2 regions of the Silvibacterium sp. genome follow, and region 2 is predicted to be linked to the other one. Evidence: riboswitches for the same ligand, from Rfam matches in the RefSeq annotation. Region 2 holds a riboswitch; the other holds the start of a gene.
What was found. Region 2 has a riboswitch for fluoride ahead of QM649_RS13250 (voltage-gated chloride channel family protein). Riboswitches for the same ligand answer to the same signal wherever they lie in the genome.
Positions count from the first base shown of each region.

Region 1 (6,234 bases), on a different contig from region 2:
GCGGCCAGCCATCAGGAAAAACAACAGACCGAGATCCTGGAGAGAGTTACCAAGATCAACCCGTTCGTCCGCATGGCGACCGGGGCGACCTGCGTACTCTCGGCCTGCATCCTGGGTATTTACGTCTGGGACGCTGTCCGGCACCTGATGTAAGGCTGTAGTAAAGGGGATATTGCCGTCTCAACCGCAGCGAAGCCGCTGCTTCGCCTCGCGCACCCGGAGAAACCTGCAGTTCGGCCATTCGATTCGATACGTCTTCATGGATCAAATCGCAACTGCAGGTCCCTCCTCCGCGCTTTGCAAAGGGTTTCTTACACGCCGTCGACGGTACCCCGCGCCGCCACGTCCACCTTGACCTCCTTGGAGACGTGCGTGAAGAAGCTGCTGGGGTCTTTCATGCCCCACTGCACATACGGCACTGCGAAGTGCGTAGTCGCTGTGGCATCGCTGCCCTTCATGTCAATGTCCATTTCGAGCGTGAGCGGATGGTCGCCGCCATGAATGGTGAAGAGGCCACCGATGCTGATCTTCTGCTGTGAGCCTGTACGCAGCGAACCGGTGACCTTCTCCGGATGAAAGATGGCCTCGGGATACTTCTCCGACTCGAGGATCTCCTTCTGCATCTTTGCGTCGCGAGACTTGTTGCCGCTCTGGCCGCTCGCCGTTTCGACGATGACTTCTCCCTGTGCTTCGCCGGTAGAGGGGTCGATGGTGATCAGGCCCCCTTTGAGGGAGAAGGTTCCATGCACGGTATGCAGCGCCGTCGAGACGGTCCAGTGAATCTCGGTTTTCGCGGGATCGAGATGGACGGTAATCTTCTGCGGCACGGGCTGCCCTGAAGCGTTGCCGGATGCCGGGGTTTTGACGGAGGCTGGAGTCTGGCCAGCGGAGCTCAGAAAGGTGACGCCGCCAAATGCCAGCAGAAGCAGAAATGTCCGATAGGCTTTCATAACTTTCCGGTGAGATGCATCCCGCGGCACGGCGGCCATCTGAGACTGTGGACGGCGCATCCAGAAACTATAGACAGCACGATAGGGAAACGGCTGGGCGGTGAGGCGCTTGACGTTACCCTGTCTCTGCCGCGATGCTGAATCCGGGCGGTGGAGTTCGCCTTTTCCCAACCGCGTCCCGGGCCGACATTCCGGATACGCCAATGACTCCTGCACTTCAGCGCTGTGGACATGTTCCGCGCGCGAGCGACAGGAGGACTCGTGAAGTATCTGTGGATTGCCCTTGGCGGCGCTCTCGGCTCGCTGGCTCGCTACCTGGTGGGCCTCTGGATCTACGAGCGCATGGGCACGCGCTTCCCCTACGGCACCTTTGTGATCAACCTTACCGGCTGCTTCCTCATCGGCTTCGCGCTTACCTATTTCGATGCACGCATGAACCTCTCGCCCGCCTGGCGGATGGCCATCCCCGTCGGCTTTATTGGGGCTTACACCACGTTTTCCACCTTTGAATACGAGACGCTGCGGCTGGCGCAGAATGGGCAGGCGGGAATGGCGCTGCTCTACATCGCAGGCTCGGTGATTCTTGGCTATGCGGGGGTCTGGCTGGGCACTTCAGCTGCGAACTACTTCGCGCCGGTCGGATGATGCTTTCCCACGTCTCAACGACAAAACGTAGGATGCCCGCAATTCCCCATCTCGAAAGAAAACAGCCAGCAGGACAAATGCCCCACTGGCTGTCGTTTTGCCTGACTGCCGACCAGCTGCTTTTCTACTTCTTCAGGTCTTTTTCCGCGGACTCGACCGTCTGCGCGATGAGCGTGGCGATGGTCATGGGACCGACGCCTCCCGGGACCGGGGTATACGCCGTGCAGCGCTCGATCACCGGACCAAGTTCGATATCGCCGACACCGCCGGGATGGTAACCGGCGTCGACCACCACGGCGCCATCGCGGATCCAGTCCGCCTTGATGAACTCCGGCTTGCCGACCGCTCCGACGACGATCTCGGCACGCTTGACGATCTCGGCCAGGTTTTTCGTGCGGGAGTGGCAGATGGTGACGGTCGCGTTCGCGCCGAGAAGCATCATGGCCATGGGCTTGCCGAGGATGGGGCTCCGTCCCACGACCACGGCCTCCTTGCCTTCGATGGCGACCTTGTAGTGCTTGAGCAGGCGCATGATTCCGGCCGGGGTCGCCGAGCCGTAGGCGGGCTCATCCATGGCCATGCGGCCGAAACCGTGGCTGGTAACGCCGTCCACATCCTTGTCGATGGCGATGCGGTCGAAACAGGCGCGCTCGTCGATCTGGTGCGGAACAGGGTGCTGCAGCAGGATGCCGCGCACGCGGGGATTCGCGTTCAGGTCATCGATGACGGTCAGCAGCTGCTCGGTCGTCGTCTCTTCCGGAAGCGCGATCGAGAGCGACTCCATGCCGACGCGGCGACAGGCATTGCCCTTCATCTTTACGTAGGTTGCCGAAGCCGGATCCGCACCGACGAGAATGGTCGCCAGGATCGGCGGCTCGCTTCCCGTCTGTTCTTTCCAACGCTCCACCCGCGCCAGCAGCTCACCTTCGAGCTCCTTGGCGTACGCCTTGCCGTCCAGTACGAATCCAGCCATAGAGCTTTAGTGTAATGGCTCGCGGCGCGAGCCTGACTGGAGGCTCCTTCAGGCAGGATTTTGGTATGGATGGAGAAGTAAGAGGATTTGAGCCTCTGCCGAATGCATTCCAGTGCAAAGGGTTCTTAGCTCCCCGCCCAAGCAAAGCTTGAATAGGGCACCCTTTGCTTCGTCTGTTGAAAGAAAACGAGGTTCCTACGCTGCGCGAGACGAAACTACCGTCTCGCTTCGGCCGGAATGGCAATCTATCTCTTGAAGATCTAGTCGATGGCGGTGCTGAGTTGATGGCGGACATCTGCGCCGCGGATCCAGAAGATCACGTCGGTGGCGATGTTGGTGGCGTGATCGGCGATGCGCTCGAGGCTGCGCGACATCATGATGGTCTGGAGCGCATGCTCGGCCAGATCCGGCTGCTTCTGGATAATCGCGGTGAGGCCGCTGCGGGCTTCGCGGTTCATCTGGTCAATTTCGTCGTCCATATCGCGCACCGATTCGGCCACCTTGCAGTCGCCTTCGAGCAGAGACTGGATCGAGGCGCGGATCATGCGCGAGGCATAGCTGCCCATACCTTCGATATCGACAGGAAGAGCAACCGCGGGCTGATCGATCAGCTCCCGGGTGCGGATGGCAATGCTCATGGCCTGATCACCGATGCGCTCGAGGTCGCCATTGATCTTGATAACCGCCAGGATGAAGCGCAGGTCGATTGCCATGGGTTGCTCTTTGGCGAGCAGTTCGTAGGCCATCTCGTCGACTTCGCGCTGAGCGGCATTGATCGCTGTTTCGTTCTCGCGGACGTACTGGCAGATGCCTTCGTCGCGCTGCACGTAGGCGTCAACGGCCGACTCGACCGCCTGCTGTGCGAGGGCGGCCATGGCCAGGAGCTTGTCCTTCAGCTCCGCGAGCTGCTGATGAAAGTGAATCCGCGGCAAATCGATCTCTCCAACTTGCATTGTGCCTGAAGCGATGTAAAAGATTCGCAAATAATTGCGGGAGAATGGAATTGTGGCAAGTCAAAGCGGTACCTTCGCCATGCCGACGGTCACTTCGGGTCTTGGCGCCGCAGCGTTCCTTCCGCCCGGGTTTCACACTCCGCGAACGGATGGGCAGCATCGGCAGTTTGTTGAGAAACGATAAGAGTGAATCTTCTGCCGAATCCTTGCGCACTTCACATCGATCCAATCCAATCGTCGCCTTTCTGAGGCGGAGATCCTGAAAAGCGATTCGATGGAGCAACATTGAAGACTACCGCGATTCCCTCACAGCAGGCCCCGGCCGTTTACCGGCGCAGGATTGGAAGCACAGTCGTCACGGTACTCCATGACGGTTCCGAAGAGTTCTCCTTCGATGTTTTCAGCCCTGGCGTCATCTCCCAGGCCGAAGCCGAAGACCTGCTGCGTGCCGCGGGACTTCCTCCCGTTGCACGAATGCCCGTTCATGCGTTTCTGGTCCAGGATGGACGGCAGACGACGCTGATCGACAGCGGCGATGCGAATATCCTTGGCACCGGCGGCTATCTTCTTTCCGCGCTGCAGGCTGTAGGCGTCGAGCCGTCGCAAATTGACACGGTTCTCCTCACCCATGCCCATCCCGACCACATCGGAGGACTGCTCTCCGCTGATGGCGCAGCGGTCTTCCCGCACGCTGAGGTGGTTTTGCACGAGAAAGAGTTCCAGTTCTGGAGCGACGCGGCGAACTTCGGCCCGGAGCGGCAGCACCTTGTTTCCTGCCGGGCCCTGGCGCTTCGAGTCTTCGAGGCATACCGCTCCGCGTTGAGGATCGTTTCGGCGGGAGAAGTTCTGCCCGGCATCTCCACCGAACCCTTGCCGGGGCATACACCCGGACACTGCGGATATACGATTGTGTCCGAGGGCGAGAGCCTGTTGATCTGGGGCGATATCGTTCACTATCCGGAGATCCAGATTCCCCGGCCCGAGACCACGCTGAATTTCGACGTCGATGCGAAACAGGCTGAGGCAACGCGCCGGCAGATTCTCGAACGAGCCGCCAACGAGAACCTGCTGATCGGCGGCATGCACATCGGATTTCCCGGATTTCTGCGCATTCGCCGCGAAGGTGATCACTACGCGCCGCAAATCGAGCGCTGGTCGCCGGCGCTTCTCTAAGCGATGCGATGTGTCCTCAGTCACAGCAGGCCGGGCGGCCTGAGTCTTTGCAGGCTGCCCGGTCATCTCTAATAGAGATCAGGGCTACCGCCCGACCGAGACATCCATGACCCAGAACTCCCGGCTTGCCGCTACTCCGCTTTCGATCCTCGACCTCGCCCACATCCGCCAGGGAGGCACCATTGCCGAAGCCTATGAGAATTCCGTGGCCCTGGCCCGCCACGCGGAAACGCTGGGCTACAAGCGCTTCTGGCTGGCCGAGCACCACAATATTTCGGGCGTAGCCTCAGCAGCGACGGCGGTGCTGATCGGGCACGTGGCCAATGCGACGAGCACGATCCGCGTCGGTTCGGGCGGCATCATGCTGCCGAATCACTCGCCGTACATCATCGCCGAGCAGTTCGGGACGCTTGAGACGCTGTTTCCCGGCCGGATCGACCTGGGACTGGGCCGCGCACCGGGCGGCGACTATGCCGTGGCGCGCGCCATGCGCAAGGATTTCCGTCCGAATGGCGATGACTTCCCACAATTGCTCGAAGAGCTTCGCGGCTACCTGGCTCCCGCAAAGCCGGGTCAGGCGGTAACGGCCTATCCGGGAGCAGGCGCGAATGTGCCGATCTGGCTGCTTGGCTCGAGCGGCTTTAACGCAGCGCTGGCCGGCGAACTGGGCCTGCCCTTTGCCTTCGCTGCCCATTTCCAGCCGGATAACCTACTGGCGGCGCTCGAGCTTTACCGGCGCAGCTTCCGGCCGTCCGCGATTTTGGATCGTCCGTACACCATGGCCGGCATCCCGGTGATGGTTGCTGATACGGACGAGGAAGCAGAATACCTGGCGACCACGCCGCAACAGATGTTCCTGAACCTGATCCGCAACCATCCGGGACCGCTGGTCCCGCCGGTGCGCTCGCTGGACTGGAACGCCCTGGAGCAATCGACCGTGGAGGCCAAGTTCCGTGCCGCGGTGGTCGGTTCCCCGGAGACGGTTCACGGCAAGCTTGAGCTATTCCTCGACCGCACCCAGGTCGATGAACTGATCATTGCGACCAACCCATACGAGTTCCAGGCACGTCTGCGCTCCTATGAGCTACTCGCAGAGATCGCAGGCCTCGGGACGAAAGTTCCAGAGCTTGAGGGAACAGTAACATCATAGGTGATGTCACCTTTAGTCTTATAACTCGAATGAGTTATGCCCCGGCTGGCGATCTTTCAGTATCCTGCGATAACAGAGCAATTCCCTGGTAGTTTGCTCTGTTATCACGGGCTTATACGTGGTCGCAGGCGGAGGCGCAGTTCGGATGCACACTCCTCACGAATCGAGGCTGCTCGAGTTTCTGCGGCCCCCTTTCGGCAAAAATCCCGGTCTGCTTCCTGGTTCCCGCCGTCCCTGGGGCATCTCTGATTACTGGCCGCTCTTTCTGCGGTGGTTTTCCGCCGGGATCGCCTGCTTCTTCGCTGGATACGCCGGACTGTGGCTGGGACATACGTCCGCCCAGGCGGACATTGTCTGGCCCGCCAACGGTATCCTGCTGGCCATCCTGCT
Region 1 covers NZ_JASGFD010000071.1:9,490-15,723, forward strand. Annotated here, with positions in the region: gene QM649_RS18380 (hypothetical protein) at 1-153, shown strand, start outside; gene QM649_RS18385 (YceI family protein) at 312-950, opposite strand; fluoride riboswitch at 1,088-1,170, shown strand; gene crcB (fluoride efflux transporter CrcB) at 1,212-1,595, shown strand; gene folD (bifunctional methylenetetrahydrofolate dehydrogenase/methenyltetrahydrofolate cyclohydrolase FolD) at 1,720-2,568, opposite strand; gene phoU (phosphate signaling complex protein PhoU) at 2,829-3,500, opposite strand; gene QM649_RS18405 (MBL fold metallo-hydrolase) at 3,807-4,694, shown strand; gene QM649_RS18410 (LLM class flavin-dependent oxidoreductase) at 4,801-5,844, shown strand; gene QM649_RS18415 (diguanylate cyclase) at 5,990-6,234, shown strand, end outside.
Region 1: linked by a shared signal. The riboswitch ahead of crcB (fluoride efflux transporter CrcB) and the one ahead of QM649_RS13250 (voltage-gated chloride channel family protein) in region 2 are both predicted to bind fluoride.

Region 2 (6,234 bases):
AGCGGCTTCAGCCAGTATTGGCATGCCGGAAATTAAAGCGCATCGTTTCATGCATGCAAGAAGGCCGCCCATGCAGGCGGCCTTCTTATTTCTCGGTAGACGTGCTTACCTGGCGACAGCCGAGCGCTGCGCAGCAGCCCCAGCCGCGGCATAGAGATTGATGCGCGAATACAGACCGAAGTTCGAACCGTCGTCCAGGAAGCCTCCGCCGGGGCCTTCGGTTTCCGTGAGGATGCGGTCGGCCTGCTCGAGCGAGAGGCCGGGGAAGGCCGTGGTCAGCAGATAGCCGGCCTCGGGAGCGATCTTCGCCACGTCCTCCACCTTGTTCGCCGTCTCCGGATGCGCAACCCCCAGGTCGTAGGTCTGCGTCGCCTCGTAGAAGGCCTGGTTCGCATCGGCATGGCGGAAGCGGCCTGTGTCGTCGGCAGCGCAGGTCTCTACCTTTGCGCCGCAGGCGGCTTCGAGGATCGGCGTGAGCTCGGCGCGCGCGGCCTTGATCGCTGCCTGGAAGTCTCCGATCGGCGGCAGCTGTCCATCCGGCGATTCCTTCACGTAGGCAGGATCGTTCGCCAGCAGGTGTGCCATGTCATGCAGCGCAAGCGTGCGCCCGCCCAGCACGTCCATCGCATAGTGCGCGCCCACGAGGATGCGGTCATTGCCGTACTCCGCGCCGCGCGCCACCATCTGCTGGTAGCGCGAAGGCACCAGCAGCGCCAATATCAGCGAGCCGGTGTAGCCGTGGGTGGTGTGGCCGCTCGGATACGAGGGATTCTTCGTCAGGTCCATCAGCCGGCCGCGGTCGTATTCGTCGTTGGTGGCAGGCGTGTGGAAGTAGTCGGTGCCGGAGTAATGTTTGAACGCAGGCTCAGTCTGGAAAGGCCTCGAGTCGCCGTAAGGGTCGGATCCTTTCGCGCCAGCCGGCAGGTGATACGCGCGGCCAAAGGGGTCGGGACTGCCGTGAATCTCGGCATAAATGGCCTTCACCTCAGGCGAGACGGGCACTGTGCCATCCGTAGTGCCGTCGCCGAAGAAAAACTTGCCCGCATTGGAGTGGTTGCCGGTCGTCGAAAGCGAGAAGGCCACCAGCCGCTCCATCGCCGGTGCCAGCGGCGTGTCATGGCCGCGGTCGATGACGTGAAAGTGCGTCAGGTAGGCCGCGCTCAGCTTCGTTCCCAGCCCGTCCGAGAGCTGCGCCAGGTCATGGCCCGGCGTGTACACATCGGCCAGCGCCAGCTGCTCCTGCTCCTTGAAGGGCAGCAGCGTGGGTTGATGGATCTTGCCTGTCTCGATGCCGCCGGTCACGCGCAGGTTTGCGGCCAGCGTGCTCTCTCCGGCCGGAGTGTTCGAGAGTGCGCTTACCGGGGCCAGTCCGCGCAGGTCTTCCATCGTGGCCTTTGAGGGCGTGGGTGCGGTCTGGGCGGCAGCCAGTGAGGCGGAAGCGAAGGCGAGCAGAGCACAGAAGGCAGCTCGGCAAAGTGATGCAGTGCCGCAACGGGAGGCGGCGGAGCGGACTGAAGTTGTCATATAAGGCAATGGTATCCGGCAGGCTGAGACTGTGTCATGAGCAGGCGTTTACTGGGTCATATCGATATATTCGTTTGGCCGCTCTATTTCTCACCTCGAAGTTGTCATTCCGACCGAAGCGAAGCGCAGTGGAGGAACCTGCGGTTCTCCTTGAACAAGCGAGGAGCTGGGTGCCCCGTCCAGGCGAAGCCTGGGCGGGAGGAATCAGTGTTTCGCCGGGTCCGAGGGCTTCTTCGCATGCCTCTCGGCCACGCGCTGTTTCCATCTCTGCAGCCGGGTCTGCTTTTCCTCGCGCTGCTTCGCGATCAGCGCCAGCGACAGGCCTTCCTCGTGCGTCAGCGCCGCATGCTTGCTGCTGCCCAGCCGCTGCGCGTGGTAGATGCCCGAGTGCCCGCTGAAGAGATAGCTGACCACGCAGGCAATCGCCGCGAAGGCCCCGGCCTCGGCGCCGAAGAGCTCCACCGCCATCAGGCTCGAAGCGATGGGCGTATTCGCGGCCCCGGCAAAGACGGCGACAAAGCCCATCCCGGCAAGCAGCGAGGTAGGCAGCGGCAGAATGTGCGCCAGCGCGTTGCCCAGCGTCGAGCCGATGTAGAACAGCGGCGTCACCTCGCCGCCCTTGAAGCCCGTGCCCAGCGTGACCGCGGTGAAGGCGAACTTCGCGGCAAAGTCATACCAGTGGAGCGGATGCTGGAACGATTCGACGATGACCGGCACACCCAGCCCGATGTAGCGCGTCGTGTGCACCGCAGCCACGGCCAGCGCCACTACGATGCCGCCGAGCAGCGGCCGCGCCGGTCCCCACGCAATGTGCTTCTTCATGAAGTGCGAGATCGCGTGCGTCGCCTTGGCAAACAGCATCGCGGTCACGCCGAAGGCGATGCCCGCCGCGCAGGCCGCCAGCAGGTTCCGCGGGGTCATCGGCGCCAGCTGCGTCACCGTGTAGACGGTGTGGTGCACATGCCAGGCGCGGGTGGTGAGGTCGCCCACAAAGGCCCCCACAAAGCAGGGGAAGATGGCCGCGTAGCTGAGCCGGCCGATGGCCAGCACCTCGATGCCGAAGACCGCCCCGGCCAGCGGCGTCCCAAACACCGAGCCGAAGCCCGCGCTGATGCCGGCCATCAGCAGGATGCGGCGGTCGCCCCTCCGGAGGCGGAAGAGGCGTGTGAGCTGGTCGGCGAGCGAGGCGCCCGTCTGGATGGCGGTGCCCTCGCGCCCGGCCGAGCCGCCGAAGAGGTGCGTCAGAAAGGTGCCGAGCAGGATCAGCGGCGTCATCCGCAGCGGGATGGTCCCCCGCGGATGCTGCACCTCCTCGTGGACTTCCTCAAGGATGAGGTTGTTGCCCGCCTCGACCGACGAGCCCAGATAGCGGTAGAGGCAGCCGACGAAGAGCCCGGCCAGCGGCAGCAGCGCGATGAGCCACAGGTGCGACTCGCGAACATCGGTGGCCAGGTTGAGCGAGGCCAGCAGCAGCGCCGACGCCGAGCCGCCAAGCACACCGGCGCACGAGGCGATTCCCAGCCAGCGCAAAAGCTGCAGAAGGATATGCGACTGCTCAGAGAAAAGACGGAAGGCGGAGTTGGATTTCAAACGTGCTCCTACGAAGGAAAGTCGTAGGAGTCATCAGCGCCAGGGCGCGGTTGAGGCGAACTCCATCGCCTTTAGATTTGAAATTAGGTTAGCGGGGCAGGGAGGGCGGCGTCAATTGAGGGATTCAGAGCGGACGATGATCTCACTGTTTGTGAGTAGCCTTGTATTGCTTCACAAACTGGACGATTCTCTTCTTCGTAAAGTCAGAGGAAAGGAAGCCATCCAAGATCAGCTGGGTGCGATCTGCGCTCATAGGATGGTGCTGCTTCGCATTACCGCATTCAATGAGTTCAGATAGCTTCTCAACTGTCATGAGATCGGAGAAGGCATAGGCGACGCACGTGGCCCACTTGATAAATGGATGATCGGCAGGGTTCAGGATTACAGTCTGATCTTTGCTGCCCTTCAGAGAGGTCAAGCTGACAACCAATACGTACCCATCGGGATTGGGGTTGGTTGTTATGACCCACAGATGCGACGTAGCATGTTTCAGATCAAACAAGAATGTGTCGCCAGCCGTGAAGGTCACGATTTAAGAGGCCAATAGCTTGGCTAGCGCTTTTTGAGCACTGATCGTTGACTCCGTATGGGCAAATTCCTCTTCTGATTTGCCTAATGCCGATAAGATTTCGGGGATCTCAATCGGTGTAGATGAACTCCCGACCTCATCGTTCCATTCCGGAAAGTCACGATGACATTCATCTGCCAATTTGAATCCATCTTTCCCGCCGTCCGCAGCAAAAATCTCATCAATAAGATCTTCCTCTGCTTTTGAAAGCTCAGAGTCTTCCGGATCGATAGTTAGAGAGACGGAATATCCCCCATCATGCTCGATGTGGGAAGACCAGAAAGTTGGCGATGCGGAAGCTTTACTTCCTTTAATCAGGTTGTAGATATTGCTGGTGACCGGACCCAATTTCATCGATACATATCGATCGGTTGTTACAGGAACGCCCCAGCGATTTAAGGCTTCGCGATCTAACTTGTAAAGCAGTTTAATGAGGGCAAGGTATTTCAGCCTTCCGCCAGCGAGCTTTAAGAACTTGGCAGCCACTTGAGTAGCCTTCGTTTCGTCGAAGGTCATTTGCATCTTTTTCTCCAATCAGGCTCTACGTCGCTCGCTAGGCTTGACTTCAACACGAAAGAATAAAAGACGGCAAGCACTCATTCATGATCCCAGTTTTCCACAGGATTCACAAGCAAAGTGCATCTCGTTTGGCATGGGCGAGTAATTTGGTTCCAGAAGTTATCGGCGTTCTTCTAGGGGACCCTACTTTCAAACATTCCTACTCCGCATCTATTTGCGGAGTAGGAATTGAGCGCTTTAGCCGATCTCCGCAGCCTTATATTCCGCCACCTTGGCCCCGATCGCATACTTCAGAGCCTCGATGCCCTGTCCGGTCACTGCGGAAATCTCGTAGAAGTCGAGCTTGCGGCGTTTCGCCGCGGCCTTCAGCTTCTTGAGCTTCTCCGGATTGGCGGAGTCGATCTTGGTCGCCACCACGATCATCGGCTTCTCGTCGAGGCCGTGGCCGAAGCTCTCCAGCTCCTTCAGGATCACCTTGAAGTCTTCCACCGCATCCGGACGGCCGCTCGCGTCCGACACATCCACCAGGTGGACGAGCAGGCGCGTGCGCTCGATGTGTCGCAGGAACTGCGTGCCAAGTCCGGCGCCGAGGTGCGCGCCCTCGATCAGCCCGGGAATGTCGGCGACGACGAAGCTCTGCTCATGCGGCTCCTCGCCCACCGAGACCACGCCGAGGTTCGGCTGCAGTGTCGTGAAGGGATAGTCGGCAATCTTCGGCTTCGCCGCCGAGATGCGCGAGATCAGCGTCGACTTGCCCGCATTGGGGAAGCCCACCAGGCCCACATCGGCCAGCACCTTCAGCTCGAGGCGCAGCATGCGCTCTTCGCCCGGGAAGCCGGGCTCGTGCTCGCGCGGCGCCTGGTGCGTGGAGGTGGCGAAGTGCTGGTTGCCGCGGCCTCCGCGGCCGGCCTTGGCGATGACCACTCGCTCGTCGGGCAGGCGGAAGTCATGAATCAGCTCGCCCGTCTCCTGGTCGTAGACAGCGGTGCCGACCGGCACCTGCAGGATGATGTCCTTGCCGTCCTTGCCGGTGCAGTTCGAGCCGAGCCCGTGCTCGCCGCGCTCGCCCTTATGCTCCGGGTTATAGCGGAAGAAGATCAGCGTGTTGTGGCGCTGGGTCGATTCCATGATGACGTTGCCGCCGCGGCCGCCGTCTCCACCGGAGGGACCTCCTCGGGGGACAAACTTCTCGCGACGGAAGGCCATGCAGCCATTACCTCCGTCACCGGCTTTTACGCGGATTTTTGCTTCGTCGATGAACATTGTGAACTAACAGTTTATCGGATCGGGTACGCTTCCAGACACCTCACCAGGGAAACAGAAGAACATCGGCGAACGGTCGCGGGCGGAAGGAGTGAGCCGCAGGGCCGTGCGGCGGCCGCGCGCGTGTGTCTACAGCAGGGTTTGCGCGGGCTTTCCGGGTGCGGACGGCGAGGCGTGCGGTGCCATTCCGAAGACGGTCGCGGGGCGGGTCAGGGTGTCGGAAAAGGAGCCAGTGGCTGGCAGCCATGCTGCTGCTGTGCGCGGTGCTGGCGGCCATCCCTGCATGGGCGCAGTCGCCCACCGGGGGCGCGGTCTCCGGAACCATCCGAGACGCGGGCGGCCGTCTCTTCGCGGCGCTCATCACGCTCAGGAACACGGCCACCGGCGACGAAATCCAGGTCCTGAGCGACCGGAAGGGGAATTTCCGCTTTGGCGAGGTCGCGCCGGGCGTCTACACCATGCGCATCAACGCGCCTGGCTTCGCGGTGTGGCGGGCGGAGAGCGTCACCGTCGAGGTGGGCCGGGTGACGGCGATGACCGCGCAGCTGACCATGGCCGCCATCGAGCCGAAATGGAAGGCGCGGCAGCGCAAGACGGTAGCCGCCGCGCAGCCCGCGCTCAGTGACAATCTGGACGAGGGCGCGGTCGACAACCTGCCCTCGGCCACCGGCGACCGCAGCGCGGCGGCCGGGCTTTCGGCAGGCGCCGTGACCCCGGCTGTGGGTGCGGATGAAGCAGGCGCGGCGGCAGGCGTGAGTTATCGCGGCCTG
Region 2 covers NZ_JASGFD010000034.1:37,059-43,292, reverse strand. Annotated here, with positions in the region: gene QM649_RS13260 (redoxin family protein) at 1-36, shown strand, start outside; gene QM649_RS13255 (phosphatase PAP2 family protein) at 106-1,524, opposite strand; gene QM649_RS13250 (voltage-gated chloride channel family protein) at 1,729-3,114, opposite strand; fluoride riboswitch at 3,132-3,193, opposite strand; gene QM649_RS13245 (hypothetical protein) at 3,257-3,616, opposite strand; gene QM649_RS13240 (Panacea domain-containing protein) at 3,647-4,198, opposite strand; gene obgE (GTPase ObgE) at 4,439-5,464, opposite strand; gene QM649_RS13230 (TonB-dependent receptor domain-containing protein) at 5,710-6,234, shown strand, end outside.